One region of the Streptomyces sp. NPDC007346 genome, then DNA from elsewhere that is predicted to be linked to it. Evidence: riboswitches for the same ligand, from Rfam matches in the RefSeq annotation. Region 1 holds a riboswitch; the other holds the start of a gene.
What was found. A riboswitch is a leader RNA that binds a small molecule or an ion and turns the genes downstream of it on or off. The one in region 1 is predicted to bind thiamine pyrophosphate.
Positions count from the first base shown of each region.

Region 2: another riboswitch for thiamine pyrophosphate. It lies ahead of thiC (phosphomethylpyrimidine synthase ThiC); the one in region 1 lies ahead of AB0917_RS11095 (thiamine ABC transporter substrate-binding protein).

Region 1 covers NZ_JBEYKR010000029.1:12,597-20,138, reverse strand. The annotation lists gene AB0917_RS11105 (phosphatidate cytidylyltransferase) at 1-208, shown strand, start outside; gene rlmN (23S rRNA (adenine(2503)-C(2))-methyltransferase RlmN) at 320-1,426, shown strand; TPP riboswitch at 1,513-1,629, shown strand; gene AB0917_RS11095 (thiamine ABC transporter substrate-binding protein) at 1,712-2,812, shown strand; gene AB0917_RS11090 (iron ABC transporter permease) at 2,908-4,521, shown strand; gene AB0917_RS11085 (ABC transporter ATP-binding protein) at 4,527-5,549, shown strand; gene AB0917_RS11080 (response regulator transcription factor) at 5,576-6,244, opposite strand; gene AB0917_RS11075 (histidine kinase) at 6,238-7,500, opposite strand.
Region 2 covers NZ_JBEYKR010000147.1:6,469-14,010, reverse strand. The annotation lists gene AB0917_RS28300 (metallophosphoesterase) at 1-908, shown strand, start outside; gene AB0917_RS28295 (hypothetical protein) at 1,089-1,910, shown strand; gene AB0917_RS28290 (DUF805 domain-containing protein) at 2,011-2,364, opposite strand; gene thiC (phosphomethylpyrimidine synthase ThiC) at 2,670-4,490, opposite strand; TPP riboswitch at 4,483-4,616, opposite strand; gene AB0917_RS28280 (YibE/F family protein) at 4,687-6,033, shown strand; gene AB0917_RS28275 (SsgA family sporulation/cell division regulator) at 6,063-6,500, opposite strand; gene AB0917_RS28270 (helix-turn-helix domain-containing protein) at 6,602-7,372, opposite strand.

The sequences.
Region 1 (7,542 bases):
GTGGCAGGGGCTGCTGCTGGGCCTCGCGGTCGCCGTCAGCGCCACCCTCGGCGACCTGGGCGAGTCCATGATCAAGCGGGACCTCGGGATCAAGGACATGGGAACCCTGCTCCCCGGCCACGGCGGCATCATGGACCGGCTCGACTCGCTGCTGCCGACCGCGCCGGTGGTCTGGCTGCTGCTCGTGCTGTTCGTCGGCTCGGGCTGAGGGCCCGTGCGGCCTCGCACACCACGTCCCACCTGCACGTTCTACGAGTGAGGGTCCGTCGTCCACAGGGCGGCGGGCCCTCACCCGTCTGTCTGCGACACTGGATGAACCATGCCTAAGCCCGGAGAACTCACTTTCGTCGCGCCCCGCGGAGCCAAGAAGCCCCCGCGGCACCTCGCCGACCTCACGCCCGCCGAGCGCAAGGACGCGGTCGCCGCGACCGGCGAGAAGCCGTTCCGCGCCCAGCAGCTCTCGCAGCACTACTTCGCGCGGTACGCGCACGACCCGGAGCAGTGGACCAACATCCCCGCCGGGTCCCGGGAGAAGCTCGCCGAGGCGCTGTTCCCCGACCTGATGTCCGTGGTCCGTCACATCAGCTGCGACGACGACACCACCCGTAAGACGCTGTGGAAGCTGCACGACGGGACGCTCGTCGAGTCCGTCCTGATGCGCTACCCCGAGCGCGTCACGATGTGCATCTCCTCCCAGGCGGGCTGCGGGATGAACTGCCCCTTCTGCGCCACCGGGCAGGCCGGGCTCGACCGCAACCTGTCGACCGCCGAGATCGTGCACCAGATCGTCGACGGCATGCGCGCCCTGCGCGACGGCGAGGTGCCCGGCGGTCCGGCCCGGCTCTCCAACATCGTCTTCATGGGCATGGGCGAGCCGCTCGCCAACTACAACCGGGTCGTCGGAGCGATCCGCCGGCTCACCGACCCCGAGCCGGACGGCCTCGGCCTCTCCCAGCGCGGGATCACCGTCTCCACCGTGGGGCTCGTCCCGGCGATGCTGCGCTTCTCCGACGAGGGCTTCAAGTGCCGCCTCGCCGTCTCGCTGCACGCCCCGGACGACGAGCTGCGCGACACCCTCGTCCCCGTCAACACCCGGTGGAACGTACGCGAGGTGCTGGACGCGGCCTGGGAGTACGCCGAGAAGTCCGGCCGCCGGATCTCCATCGAGTACGCCCTGATCCGGGACATCAACGACCAGGCCTGGCGCGGTGACCTGCTCGGCCGGCTGCTCAAGGGCAAGCGGGTGCACGTCAACCTGATCCCGCTGAACCCCACGCCCGGCTCCAAGTGGACCGCCTCGCGCCCCGAGGACGAGAAGGCGTTCGTCGAGGCCATCGCGGCCCACGGCGTGCCCGTCACCGTCCGGGACACCCGGGGCCAGGAGATCGACGGGGCCTGCGGGCAGCTGGCGGCCTCCGAGCGCTGAGGGCCCCGGCGGACACCGAAGGGGCGGCCCCACCTCACCTGACCAGGCCGAAAACCACCGGTGTAGCCTGGGCCGAAATCAACTTCATATTCCGACAGGGGAGCGCCACAGCGCTGAGAGTGCGGCACCGAGGACCGGCTGGCCGCAGACCCTCTGAACCTCGCCCGGGTCATTCCGGGTAGGAAGTTCGGACCTTACTCAAGCTGTTGCGCCCTGCCCGCTTCCGGTACGTCCCGGCGGCGGGCGGGGCCGCGTCTCTTCCTGGTCACCTCCAGGAGGAATCACATGAACACCACCAAGAAGTACGCCGCCACCGCGCTCGCCGCGGCGCTCGGCGTCACCGTCCTCGCGGGCTGCGGCGGCTCCGACGACTCCTCGACCGGATCCGGCGCCTCGAAGGGCAGCGGCTCCAAGACCGTCACCCTGGTCACCCACGACTCCTTCAACGCCTCGGAAGAGGTGCTGAAGGAGTTCACCCAGGAGAGCGGCTACACCGTCGAGCTCCTCAAGAGCGGCGACGCCGGCGCGGCGCTCAACCAGGAGATCCTGACCAAGGGCTCCCCGCGCGGCGACGTCTTCTTCGGCGTCGACAACACCCTGCTCTCCCGCGCCCTCGACAACGGCCTCTTCACCCCGTACGAGGCCAAGGGCCTGGACCGGGTCGCGGACGGCACCGAGCTGGACGAGAAGCACCGCGTCACGCCCGTCGACACCGGTGACATCTGCGTCAACTACGACAAGAAGTTCTTCGCCGACAAGAAGCTCGCGCCGCCGCAGACCTTCGAGGACCTGCTGAAGCCCGCGTACAAGAACCTCCTCGTCACCGAGAACGCGGCGAACTCCTCGCCCGGCCTCGGCTTCCTCCTCGGCACCATCGCCACCCAGGGCGAGGACGGCTACGAGGCCTACTGGAAGAAGCTGAAGGCCAACGGCGTCAAGGTGGTCGACGGCTGGGAGCAGGCCTACAACGAGGAGTTCTCGGGCTCCGCGGGCGGCAGGAAGGCCAAGGCGGACCGGCCGCTCGTCGTCAGTTACGCCTCCAGCCCGCCCGTCGAGGTGCTCTACGCCGACCCGCAGCCCGAGGAGGCCCCGACCGGCGTCTCCACCGGGACCTGCTTCCGGCAGACCGAGTACGCCGGGCTGCTGAACGGCGCGAAGAACGAGGCGGGCGGCAAGGCGCTGCTGGACTTCCTGATCGGCAAGACGTTCCAGGAGGACGTCCCGCTGAACATGTTCGTGAACCCCGTCGTGACGGACGCGAAGCTGCCGGAGATCTTCACCGAGTTCGGCGAGAGCATCGAGAAGCCGGCCACGGTGGCCCCGGACAAGATCGCCGCCAACCGTGAGCAGTGGGTCCAGACGTGGCACTCGCTCGTCGTGAAGTAGGCGGCCCCACCCAAGGCGGCCCCACCGAAGCCGCCGGGCCCGGACCGGGGTCCGGCGGCGGCGGGCGGCGTGGGGCGGCGGTGCGGCTCGGCCTGATGGCCGTGCCCGTCGCCTTCTTCGCCGTCTTCTTCGCCTACCCCGTGTCCGCGATCGTCGGCCGCGGGCTGAAGACGGACGGCGTCTGGCAGTTCGGGCGGGTCGGCGAGGTGCTGGCCCGTCCGGACATCCTCGACGTCCTGTGGTTCACCACCTGGCAGGCGCTCGCCTCGACCGCGCTCACCCTGCTGATCGCCCTGCCCGGCGCGTACGTCTTCGCCCGCTTCGACTTCCCCGGCAAACAGGTGCTGCGCGCGGTCGTCACCGTGCCGTTCGTGCTGCCCACCGTCGTCGTCGGCACCGCGTTCCTGGCGCTGCTGGGGCGCGGCGGCTTCCTCGACGAGCTGTGGGGTCTGCGGCTGGACACCACCGTGTGGGCGATCCTGCTCGCGCACGTCTTCTTCAACTACGCGGTGGTCGTCCGGACGGTCGGCGGCCTCTGGTCGCAGCTGGACCCGCGCCAGGAGGAGGCCGCCCGGGTGCTCGGCGCCGGACGGTTCGCCGCCTGGCGGCGGGTGACGCTGCCCGCGCTCGGCCCGGCGGTGGCCGCCGCCGCGCTGATGGTCTTCCTCTTCACGTTCACCTCGTTCGGTGTCGTGCAGATCCTCGGTGGCCCCTCCTACTCCACCCTGGAGGTGGAGGTCTACCGCCAGACCGCCCAGCTGCTCGACCTGCCGACGGCCGCCGTGCTGACCATGGTCCAGTTCGTGGCGGTCGGCGCGATCCTCGCCCTGCACGCCGTGACCGTACGCCGCCGGGAGCGGGCGCTGAAGCTCGTCGACCCGGCGCAGACCTCCCGCCGGCCGCACGGCGCCGGACAGTGGGCGCTGCTCGGCGGGGTGCTGCTCACCGCGCTGCTGCTGATCCTGCTGCCCCTCGGCGTGCTGGTGGAGCGGTCGTTCGACGGGCCGGACGGTTACGGCCTCGGCTACTACCGGGCCCTCCAGTCGGCCGGGGGCAGCGGCTCGACCTTCCTCGTACCGCCGCTGGAGGCGGTCGGCAACTCCCTGCGGTACGCGTTCGTCGCCACCCTCATCGCCCTGGTCGTCGGCGGACTGGCGGCTGCCGCCCTGACCCGGCGGGCGGGACGGCTGGTACGCGGATTCGACGCGCTGCTGATGCTGCCGCTCGGGGTCTCCGCCGTCACCGTCGGCTTCGGCTTCCTCATCACCCTCGACAAACCGCCGCTCGACCTGCGGACCTCCTGGATCCTGGTCCCGCTGGCGCAGGCGCTGGTGGGCGTCCCCTTCGTCGTACGGACCATGCTCCCCGTGCTGCGCGCGGTGGACGAGCGGCTGCGCGAGGCCGCCGCCGTGCTGGGGGCCTCCCCGCTGCGGGCCTGGCGCGAGGTCGATCTGCCGCTGGTGCGGCGGGCGGTGCTGGTCGCGGCGGGCTTCGCGTTCGCCGTGTCGCTCGGCGAGTTCGGCGCCACCGTCTTCATCGCCCGGCCCGACAACCCGACCCTGCCGGTCGCCGTCGCCCGGTTGCTGGGCCGGTCCGGGGAGCTGAACTACGGGCAGGCGATGGCTCTCAGCACGATCCTGATGCTGGTGTGCGCCGTGTCGCTGCTGCTCCTCGAACGCATCCGTACCGACCGATCCGGGGAGTTCTGACCACCATGCTGAGCTTGCAGGCAGCCACCGTACGGTTCGGGAAGCGGACGGCCCTCGACGCCGTCGACCTGGAGGTCGCCGACCACCGGATCGTCTGCCTGCTCGGCCCCAGCGGCAGCGGGAAGTCCACCCTGCTGAGGGCCGTCGCCGGGCTCCAGCCCATGGACGGCGGCCGGGTGCTGCTGGCCGGCCAGGACCAGAGCGGCGTCCCCGTCCACCGGCGCGGGCTCGGCCTGATGTTCCAGGACCACCAGCTCTTCCCGCACCGCGATGTCGGCGCCAACGTCGCCTTCGGGCTGCGGATGCACGGCACCGGGCGCGCCGAGAGCGAGCGCCGGGTCCGCGAACTCCTGGAGCTGGTGGGCCTCCCCGGCGCGGAACGCCGAGCGGTGGCCGCCCTCTCCGGCGGTGAGCAGCAGCGCGTCGCCCTGGCCCGCGCCCTGGCCCCGCGCCCCAGGCTCCTGATGCTGGACGAACCGCTCGGCCAGCTCGACCGCAGCCTGCGCGAACGGCTCGTCATCGAACTGCGCACCCTCTTCCAGGAGTTGGGTACGACAGTGCTCGCGGTCACCCACGACCAGGGCGAGGCGTTCGCGCTCGCCGACCAGGTGGTGGTGATGCGGGACGGGCAAATCGCCCAGGAGGGCAGCCCGCTGGACGTCTGGCAGCGGCCCGCCTCCGCGTTCGTCGCCCGCTTCCTCGGCTTCGACAACGTGACCCCGGCGACCGTGACCGGCCGGGCCGCCGCCACCGCCTGGGGCAAGGTGCCGGTGCCTGAGGGCTCACCCCAGGGCGAGGCCGACCTGCTGGTCCGCCCCGCCGGGGTCCTGATCGGCTCCCCGGAGGACGGGCTGCGCTGCACGGTCGGCGTACGGACGTTCCGCGGGAACCACGTGACCGTGCGGCTGGCCCCCGAGAACGCGCCGGTGCTGGAGGCCGAGTGCGCCCTGCGGGACACGCCGGACGAGGGCGCCGTCGTGGGCGTCCGCTTCGACGCGGCGGAGACGGTGGTGCTGGCGGGGGGCTGACGTATCGGCCGGCGCCCCAGGGCGTGTCAGCCGGCGCGGGTCCCCGCCACCACCAGCCCCAGTTCGTAGGCCAGGATCACCGCCTGCGCCCGGTCCCGCAGCCCCATCTTCGCGAAGAGCCGGTTGATGTGGGTCTTGACCGTGTGGTCGGTGATGGTCAGCCGGGCGGCGATGTCCGCGTTGGACAGGCCCTGGGCGATGAGGACGAGCACCTCCGCCTCGCGCGCGGTCAGCCCCTCGACGGAGCGGACCGGTGGCGCGCTGACCCGCTGCCGGGTGAACTCCGCGATCAGCCGCCCGGTGATCTCGGGGGCCAGAAGGGCGTGCCCGTCGGCCACCACCCGTACCGCGTGGAGCAGTTCGGGGAAGGTCGCGTCCTTGAGGAGGAAGCCGCTGGCCCCCGCCGTCAGGGCGTCGTACACGTACTCGTCCAGGCCGAACGTCGTCAGCATCAGCGCCTTCGTCGCCCCGCCCGACGCGGTGACGATCTCGCGGGCCGCGTCGATCCCGCCGAGCCGGGGCATCCGGATGTCCAGCAGCGCCACGTCGGGGCGGAGTTCGGCCACGACACGGACCGCCTCTTCACCGTCGCGCGCCTCACCGACCACCTCGATGTCCTCCTGGGTGTCCAGCAGGCTGGAGAACGCCGTCCGTACGACCGCCTGGTCGTCGGCGACGATCACTCGGATCACCACGGGAGTTCCGCCTCCACGAGATAGCCGCCGGCCGGACCTCGGCCGGTGGTGAGTCTGCCGCCCAGCAGCGCGGCCCGTTCGCGCATGCCCACCAGGCCGTGGCCGGGACGCCCGGCCGGCCCCGCCGCCGGGGCGGTGGGCGGCCCCGGCCCGTCGTCACCGACCCGGACCCTCAGCAGCCCCGGCTGGTGGTCGATCTCCACCACCGCGTGCGCGCCCGGGGCGTGCCGGCGCACATTGGTCAGGGCCTCCTGCACGATCCGGTACGCCGACAGCTCCCAGGAGGCCGGCAGCGGCACCTCCTCGCCGCTGACGCGCAGTTCGGCCGAACCGTCGACCGCCCGGTGCTGGTCCAGGAGTTCGCCGAGCGCGGCCAGCGACGGTTGCGGGGCGGTGAGGACGGGCGCGTCGGTGCCTGTGCGCAGCACCCCGAGCAGCCGGCGCAGCTCCGCCATCGAGGACCGTGCCGTGCCCGCGATCTCCTGGAAGGCGTCCCTGGCCGGTGGCGAGAGGTCCGGCGTCGTGTACGTGGCGCTCTCGGCCCGCACCGCGATCATCGAGACCGAGTGCGCGATCATGTCGTGCAACTCCCGTGCGATGGCGGCCCGTTCCGCCTCCGCCGCCTGCCGCCGCTCCATCGCCAGCAGCCGGGACTGGGCGGCGGCCCGGGTGTGCCGGGCCTCCTCACGGGCCCGCACCGCGTCCCCCGCGCTCACCGCACCCAGGATGGCCACCGTCACCACCAGCGTCTCGGCGTACAGCCCCAGGCTGAACCGGTCGGTGCCCTGGAGCACCGGAAGGCCGGGGGAGCCGTCCCGGGTCCAGCGGTCGATGTGCACCAGATTGACCACCAGCGCGGCGAGCGCACCGGCCGGTACCAGCACCGCCGGATGCTGCACCCGGTGCCGCCCCAGCGTGTAGCACCCCATCAGCAGACCGGCCACCGTCGCGTACGCCATGTTGCCGTCGGTGGCGAAGCCGAGCAGCGCCGCGCCGACGGTCAGCAGCCCGACGGTGGGGTGGGCGGTCCGCAGCGCCAGCGAGGCCGTGCACAGCAGCACCGCGAAGGCCGTGATCGCCGAACCCGGTACGAGAAGCAGCTCCACGACGGCGAAGAGCGTCAGCGCGCCCCCGGTCAGCCCGGCGTACGCGGGCGCCGACGTCAGGCGCCGCAGCCGGCGCCGCAGGTTCCCTTCCGGTGGCGGGGGCTCGACGGCGGCCGCTGCCGTTCCGGTCTCCCCGGTGGTGCGTGTCATACGACGATTCTTCGTCACCGCCCCGGGAGAACGCATCGGAGC
Region 2 (7,542 bases), on a different contig from region 1:
CCACCGAGCGCGACCTCCCCGTCATCAACCGCGGCGACACCGTCCAGGTGCAGGCCGTCCCCGACCCCCGCCCCGCCTCCGGGGAGGGGCGCGGGCCGCTCTTCGTCGTCGGCGACGTCCACGGCTACCTCGACGAGCTGGTGGCCGCCCTCGCCGCCCAGGGCCTGATCGACGCCGACGGCAACTGGGCCGCGGGCAACGCCCGTCTCTGGTTCCTGGGCGACTTCACCGACCGCGGCCCCGACGGCATCGGGGTCATCGACCTCGTCATGCGGCTCTCCGCGGAGGCGGCCGCAGCGGGCGGCTACTGCAAGGCCCTGATGGGCAACCACGAACTGCTGCTCATCGGCGCCAAGCGCTTCTGCGACACCCCCGTCAACTCCGGCGCCGGCACCGCCACCTTCCAGGCCGCCTGGCTGCTCAACGGCGGCCAGAAGAGCGACATGGACCGCCTCCAGGACGTACACCTTCAGTGGATGTCCCGGCTCGACGCGGTCGTCGAGGAGGACGGGCATCTGCTGATGCACTCCGACACGACGGCCTACCTCGACTACGGCTCCACCATCGAGGACGTCAACGACACCGTCACCGCCATCCTCACGCGCAACGACGCCGACGAGTGCTGGGACCTCTTCCGCAAGCTCACCAAGCGCTTCGCCTTCCGCGACGAGGGCGGCGCCGAAGCGGTGCGCGAGCTGCTGACGACGTACGGCGGACAGCGCGTCGTCCATGGTCACAGCCCCATCCCGTATCTCCTCGGCGAGGTCGGCACGGAGGACGGCGAGAAGGGTTCGGGGCCGGTGGTGAACGGCCCGCACGTGTACGCCGACGGGCTCGCCATCGCCATGGACGGCGGAGTGACCATGGCCGGAAAGCTACTGGTCGTCCAACTTCCCCTGCATGACTGACCCCTGACAGGGAAGACGCTTCTGGATCGGGCCGCGCCGATCGTCGGGCCTATTTCGGGAACACCCTGTCACCGCGCGCCGTGAGCGCTCTACCATCGGCTCATCAGTAGCAGGCTCTCCTCCGTTTCCGCCCGATCGCCCGGTCAACGCGGGTTGCCGGGCCCGACGGAGCATCGGGGGATGCAGATGACAAGCGCTCCGCACCTGCAGGCCGAGGACGGTCCCGAGTACGCGCGGATCCTGGGTGACGCGCTGCGCCACGCCCACGAACGCCCGGACCTGGAAGGCGTCGGCGACCGGCTCAACACCGAACAGCTGCGCACGATGGCGCTCAACGCCACGGCGCTGATCACCGCGGCCGCGGCCACCGAGTACGAGCACTACGTGAAGGCCCGCGCCGAGCTGCGCACGGCCAGCGCCACCGTCCCGGAGGGCGAGCAGTACGCCGACGCCTCCTCGGTGGCGGGGCCGGGCGCCGGCATAGGAGCGGTCCTCACGGTCCTGACGCCGCTCCTCGCGGGCACCGCCGCCGTGATCTTCCTGCTCGTCGGCTATCTGCTGAAGGCGGTCAGCCCCTCGGTCGCCTTCGGCACCACCATGGTCGCGGCCGGGTGGTTCTTCGCGGCCGTCGCCGCCGCGGCCATCCTGGTCGCCGCCGTGGGGCTGCTCGTCACCGCCCTGCGCAACGGCTCGACCTCACTGGCCGCCGAGGACGAGGAACAGGGGCTGCCGGAGGAGGTCGCACGGGCCCGGGAGGCCTGGCGGCACGCCCTGCTGGAGCGCGGCATCCTGCCGTTCCTCCGGGACGCCCTGGCCGACCCGGCCGCGGGCCGCGCCGCGCGGACCCCGCACCGCTCGCCCAACCGCATCCCGAAGGTCGGCTACAGCAGGCCGGACTTCTCCGGCCCGGAGGACGGCCCCTCGGCCGGACCCCGGCCGACGTTCACGAGCCCCGACTTCACCAGCCCGGACTTCGGCGGCCCGGACCACCGGCCGGAGTAGGCGCGAGCCCGGGAGCCCTCGGGCCCCGAAACGCCACAGGCCGGGGCGGCGAGTGCCGCGCCCGGCCTGTGCGATGCTCCGGCCCTGGCGGAGCGGTGGATCAGCCTGCCTGCGGAGCCAGCTTCGGGTTGGCACCGTACTGGTTCGGCTCCTGCTTGCCCTCCGAGGCGAGGAAGACGATCAGGACGATGCCGCCGATCAGCGTCAGCGCGATCAGCAGCCACCAGCCCGAGCGGCCGGTGTCGTGCAGGCGGCGCACGCCGACGGCGAGCGACGGGATGAGGACCGCGAGGAGGTAGACGTAGTACAGGATGTCCGTGCCGATCGCCGCGCCGATGATCGACAGGACGATGGCTATGACGAAGTTGACGAGCGCGAACATCCAGTACTCCTTGCGGCGCGCGCGACCGCTGAAGCCTGCGTAGTTCTTGAGTACGTCCAGGTACCAGTTCACTGTGTTCCCCTCCCCGGGCCCCCGTGTGAGGGCCGACAAATTTCAGCCAAGCAACCGGAAAGTAAGGCACAGATAAGGAAAGGGTCAAGCCCAGCTGACACAGCGGCGAAACGTACATCCAGCTGCCACACGACTGTGTCCATACTGTCGCCTGACAACGGGCTGAACCGTGGCAGACGGCTACCAAGCGGGCAAGCTGCCTATAAGGGAGCGGTTCTGGCTGGATGTCACCGGCCGGCGGCCCCGGACGCGGGAAGCCCCCGACACCGGCCGAGGTGTCGGGGGCGAAGAGGCGGTCGGCGAGCCTAGTCGGCGATCGGCAGGTAGACCCGGTTCCCGGCGGCCGCGAACTCCTTCGACTTCTCGGCCATGCCCTCCTCGATCTCCTCCTGCGAACCGCCGTGCTGACGGCGGATGTCCTGGGAGATCTTCATCGAGCAGAACTTCGGTCCGCACATGGAACAGAAGTGCGCCGTCTTCGCCGGCTCGGCGGGCAGCGTCTCGTCGTGGAACTCCCGGGCCGTGTCCGGGTCGAGGGCCAGGTTGAACTGGTCCTCCCACCGGAACTCGAACCGCGCGTCGGAGAGCGCGTCGTCCCACTCCTGCGCGCCCGGGTGCCCCTTGGCGAGGTCGGCCGCGTGGGCGGCGATCTTGTAGGTGATCACGCCCGTCTTCACGTCGTCCCGGTTGGGCAGCCCCAGGTGCTCCTTGGGTGTGACGTAACAGAGCATCGCCGTGCCCCACCAGGCGATCATCGCGGCGCCGATGCCCGAGGTGATGTGGTCGTAGGCGGGCGCGACATCGGTGGTCAGCGGGCCGAGCGTGTAGAACGGCGCCTCCTCGCAGATCTCCTGCTGGAGGTCGATGTTCTCCTTGATCTTGTGCATCGGGACGTGCCCGGGGCCCTCGATCATCGTCTGGACGCCGAACCGCTTGGCGATGGTGTTCAGCTCGCCCAGCGTGCGCAACTCGGCGAACTGCGCCTCGTCGTTGGCATCCGCGATCGACCCGGGGCGCAGTCCGTCACCGAGGGAGTAGGTGACGTCGTACGTCGCGAGGATCTCGCAGAGCTCCTCGAAGTGCTCGTAGAGGAACGACTCCTTGTGGTGCGCGAGGCACCAGGCCGCCATGATCGAGCCACCGCGCGAGACGATGCCGGTCTTACGACGGGCCGTCAGCGGGACGTACGGCAGGCGCACCCCGGCGTGCACCGTCATGTAGTCCACGCCCTGCTCGCCCTGCTCGATGACGGTGTCCTTGTAGATCTCCCAGGTCAGCTCCTCGGCCCGGCCGTCCACCTTCTCCAGGGCCTGGTAGAGCGGGACCGTACCGATCGGCACGGGGGAGTTGCGCAGCACCCACTCGCGGGTGGTGTGGATGTTACGGCCGGTGGACAGGTCCATGACCGTGTCGGCGCCCCACTTGGTCGCCCAGGTCATCTTGTCCACCTCCTCCTCGATGGAGGAGGTGACCGCCGAGTTGCCGATGTTGGCGTTGACCTTCACCAGGAACCGCTTGCCGATGATCATCGGCTCGATCTCGGGGTGATTGACGTTGGCCGGCAGCACGGCCCGGCCCGCCGCGATCTCCTCCCGTACGGTCTCGGCCTCGACGTTCTCCCGGATCGCGACGTACTCCATCTCCGGGGTGATCTCACCCCGCCGGGCGTACGCGAGCTGAGTGACGGGGCGTCCGTCGCGGCTGCGGCGCGGCTGGCGGGGCCGGCCGGGGAAGACTGCGTCCAGGTTGCGCAGCCCGCCGCGCGGCGTGGTGTGCTTGAGCCCGTCGTCCTCGGGACGGACCGGGCGACCCGTGTACTCCTCGGTGTCGCCGCGGGCGATGATCCAGTTCTCCCGCAGGGGCGCGAGGCCCCGGCGGACATCGGTGTCGACGGCGGGATCGGTGTACGGCCCCGAAGTGTCGTACAGGGTAACGTCCTTGCCGTTGGTGAGGTGCACCTGTCGGACCGGCACCCGGAGGTCCGGGCGCGAGCCCTGGACGTACCCCTTGTGCCAGCCGATGGACTTCCCGGCCTCGTCGTCGCGGGTCCCGTTGTCCGGCGTCGTGCCGTTCGGCGTCCCGTCGCTCTGTTTCGAGGCAGGCGTGCGTGCGTCCGCTGTGGTCATGAGACCTACTCCCTACGCCGGCATTACCCGGTAACAGGTTCGGCGGTCGGCGCAGCGTGTCCCGTACGGATGTACGGCGGTCAGCGCCCTCTCAGCCCGGTGCTCCGAGCTCCCGCGTGTGCAAATGTGCCTCCACGCTAGCGTCCTTTCCGGCGAGCTGAACAGAGGGCGCCCCTGTTCTTGCGATGATCGCCCCGTGACCTCCCCTCAAAGCGACCCCGCCCCCCAGCCGCCGCCCCAGGGCCACACCCACGGCCACACGCACAGCCACGGACCCGCCGCCCCGGTCTCCAAGCACCTGCGCAAGGTCATCGCCGCCGTACTGATCCCGTTCGCCACGGCCGTCGTCGTCGGCCTCATCGCGTTCTGGCCCGGCGGCGTCCCCGACCACGAGCGCACGGGCGTCGGATTCGACCGGCAGACCCAGGACGGCAAGGTCGTCCAGGTCGTCAAGGTCGACTGCGCGGACGTCAACGCCGCACAGGTCCCCCCGACCGGTGACACCTCCACCCCCTCGGGCCGGGAGGCCGTCAACGAGCAGGAGGGGGAGTGCGCGAAGGCGACCATCGAGGTGACCAGCGGCGACGACAAGGGCCGTACGTTCGTCGAGGTGGTCCAGCCGGACGCGCCCCGCCAGCTGCGCGAGGGCCAGGGTGTCGTCGTGGCGTACGCCCCCGACGCGCCCCGCGACCTCCAGTACTCCGTCACCGACGTGAACCGGAAGATCCCGATGGCCCTGCTGGCCGCGATCTTCGCCCTGGCGGTCGTCGCGGTGGGCAGACTGCGCGGGGTGATGGCGCTGGTGGCGCTGGCCGTCTCGTTCGCCGTACTGACCCTGTTCATCCTGCCGGCGATCCTGCAGGGATCGAATCCGCTGGTGGTGGCGGTGATCGGGGCCAGCGCCATCATGCTGGCGGCGCTCTACATGTGCCACGGGGTGACGGCCCGCACATCCGTCGCGGTCATCGGCACGCTGATCTCGCTGCTGCTGATCGGGCTGCTCGGCTCCCTGTTCATCGGCTGGGCGAGTCTGAGCGGCAACACCGACGACAACACCGGCCTCATCCACGGGCTGTACCCGGACATCGACATGAGCGGTCTGCTGCTGGCCGGCGTCATCATCGGGTCGCTCGGGGTGCTCGACGACGTGACGGTCACCCAGACCTCCGCCGTCTGGGAACTGCACCAGGCGGACCCGCAGATGGGTTGGCGCGGGCTGTACCGGGCAGGTATCCGCATCGGACGGGACCACATCGCCTCGGTCGTGAACACCCTGGTGCTGGCGTACGCGGGCGCGGCGCTGCCGCTGTTGCTGCTCTTCTCCATCGCTCAGAGCAGCGTGGGGACCGTGGCCAACAGCGAACTCGTCGCCGAGGAGATCGTCCGTACGCTGGTCGGCTCGATCGGTCTGGTCGCCTCGGTGCCGGTGACGACCGTGCTCGCCGCACTGGTGGTCTCCGCGGACCGGCCGGGCGCCTCCACCTCCTCGTCCACGGCCGCAGCCCCCGCACGGACCGGCAGGGGCCGTCGCCGTAAGGCGTGAGAGGCGTGCGGCGGGGGTGTGCTCGCCGCTCAGCCAGCGTTCTGCTCCTCGGCGAGGATGCGGCCGAGCGCTTCCTCCAGGTTCCCGTCGAAGTCACCCAGCGTGTGCTCCTGGCCGAGAGGCACCAGCTTGTCGGTCCGGTCGAGAAACGCCACCAGCGGTGCCGTACCCGCCCGGAACAACGCGCGGTCCGCGCCGACCTGAAGACGGATGTGCACATCGCCGAGGCCCTCGGGCTCGGTCGGCCCGATGTGCACATCGCCGTCGCCACTGGGGCTGTTGAGCCCGTCCAGCAGCAGCTCGCGACCGAATGCCCAGGTCACAGGGGCATCGCCGGGCAGATGGAACGTCATCCGGATGGCATAAGGATCCGCCACCTCGTACCGGAGCTCCACCGGAATACGGAACGAGAGCTCCTCGGAGACGAGGAAGCTCATCATGACCTCTGCTTGAACCGACTCGCGCATCGTTCAACCCCGCAGTAGATGAAACTGGCCAGGAATGATCCCCCATGGCCCTATTGACGCCATCGTGGTGCACGCGATAGCAGATCACAAGGAGTGATTTTTCAGATACTGATAGAGAACACGAACGAACGCAAGAGGCTCGCCACTTCGCCACGTAGCTGTTCGACTGCGGGCAGCAACCGTTCTTCCTGGTCCAGGGGTACGGAAATGGCCATGGCCGCAATGGTGGCACCGGCCGTGACGGGAATGGCGGCACAGACGGTCCCCAGTGCGTACTCCTGGCGTTCGATGACCGGTTCACCCCGGCGCAATGTCCGCAACCGTTCCAGAAATGCCGCGCGATCTCGCACTGAGTAACGAGTGAGGGGCCGAACGGGGTGCCGGTCGAGATGATCCTCGCGTTCCTTCTCGTCGAGCTGGCCGAGAAGGCACTGTCCGATCGCGTGTGCGTGGCCGGTCTCCCGGAAGGAGGCCCACTCGTCGACCGCAGGGGCGTCGGGAGCGTCCGCGACCGCGATGAGCTCGATCTCACCCTCGCGGTAGACCGCGCAGTACACCGGGGCCCCGATGGCGTCCCGCCAACGCGCGAGGGAGTCGGTGACGGCGGAGGGGCGGCTTCTCGGGCCCTGGGCCGCGGTCAGGTTCTCGGCGGCCGCGCCGAAGTGGAAGACGCCGTTCTCCCGGCGGAGATAGCCCTCATGGGTGAGGGTGCGCAGCAGGTGGTACGCGGTCGGCAGCGGTAGCCCTGCCTCACGTGCGAGTTGCTTGGCGGGCGCCCCGTCCCGATGGGTGCCCACAGCCTCCAGCAGCCTCAACGCCCGCTGAACCGAACCGATCAACGTCGGGACAGCGGTACTCGATGCCGTGGTCAAAGGTCACCCCCAGGCATGGTGACGGGCCGTCAGCCCTCCCGTGGAGGCCGCCCCCACGGGGCTGCCGCACCAACGACCGAACTGTCGTACAAACCACTGGTCACTCGGTCGGTTCGGTGACAGAAGGTCACATTCCAGATGGCGGCAGCGTTATGTCACTGTATCGGCCG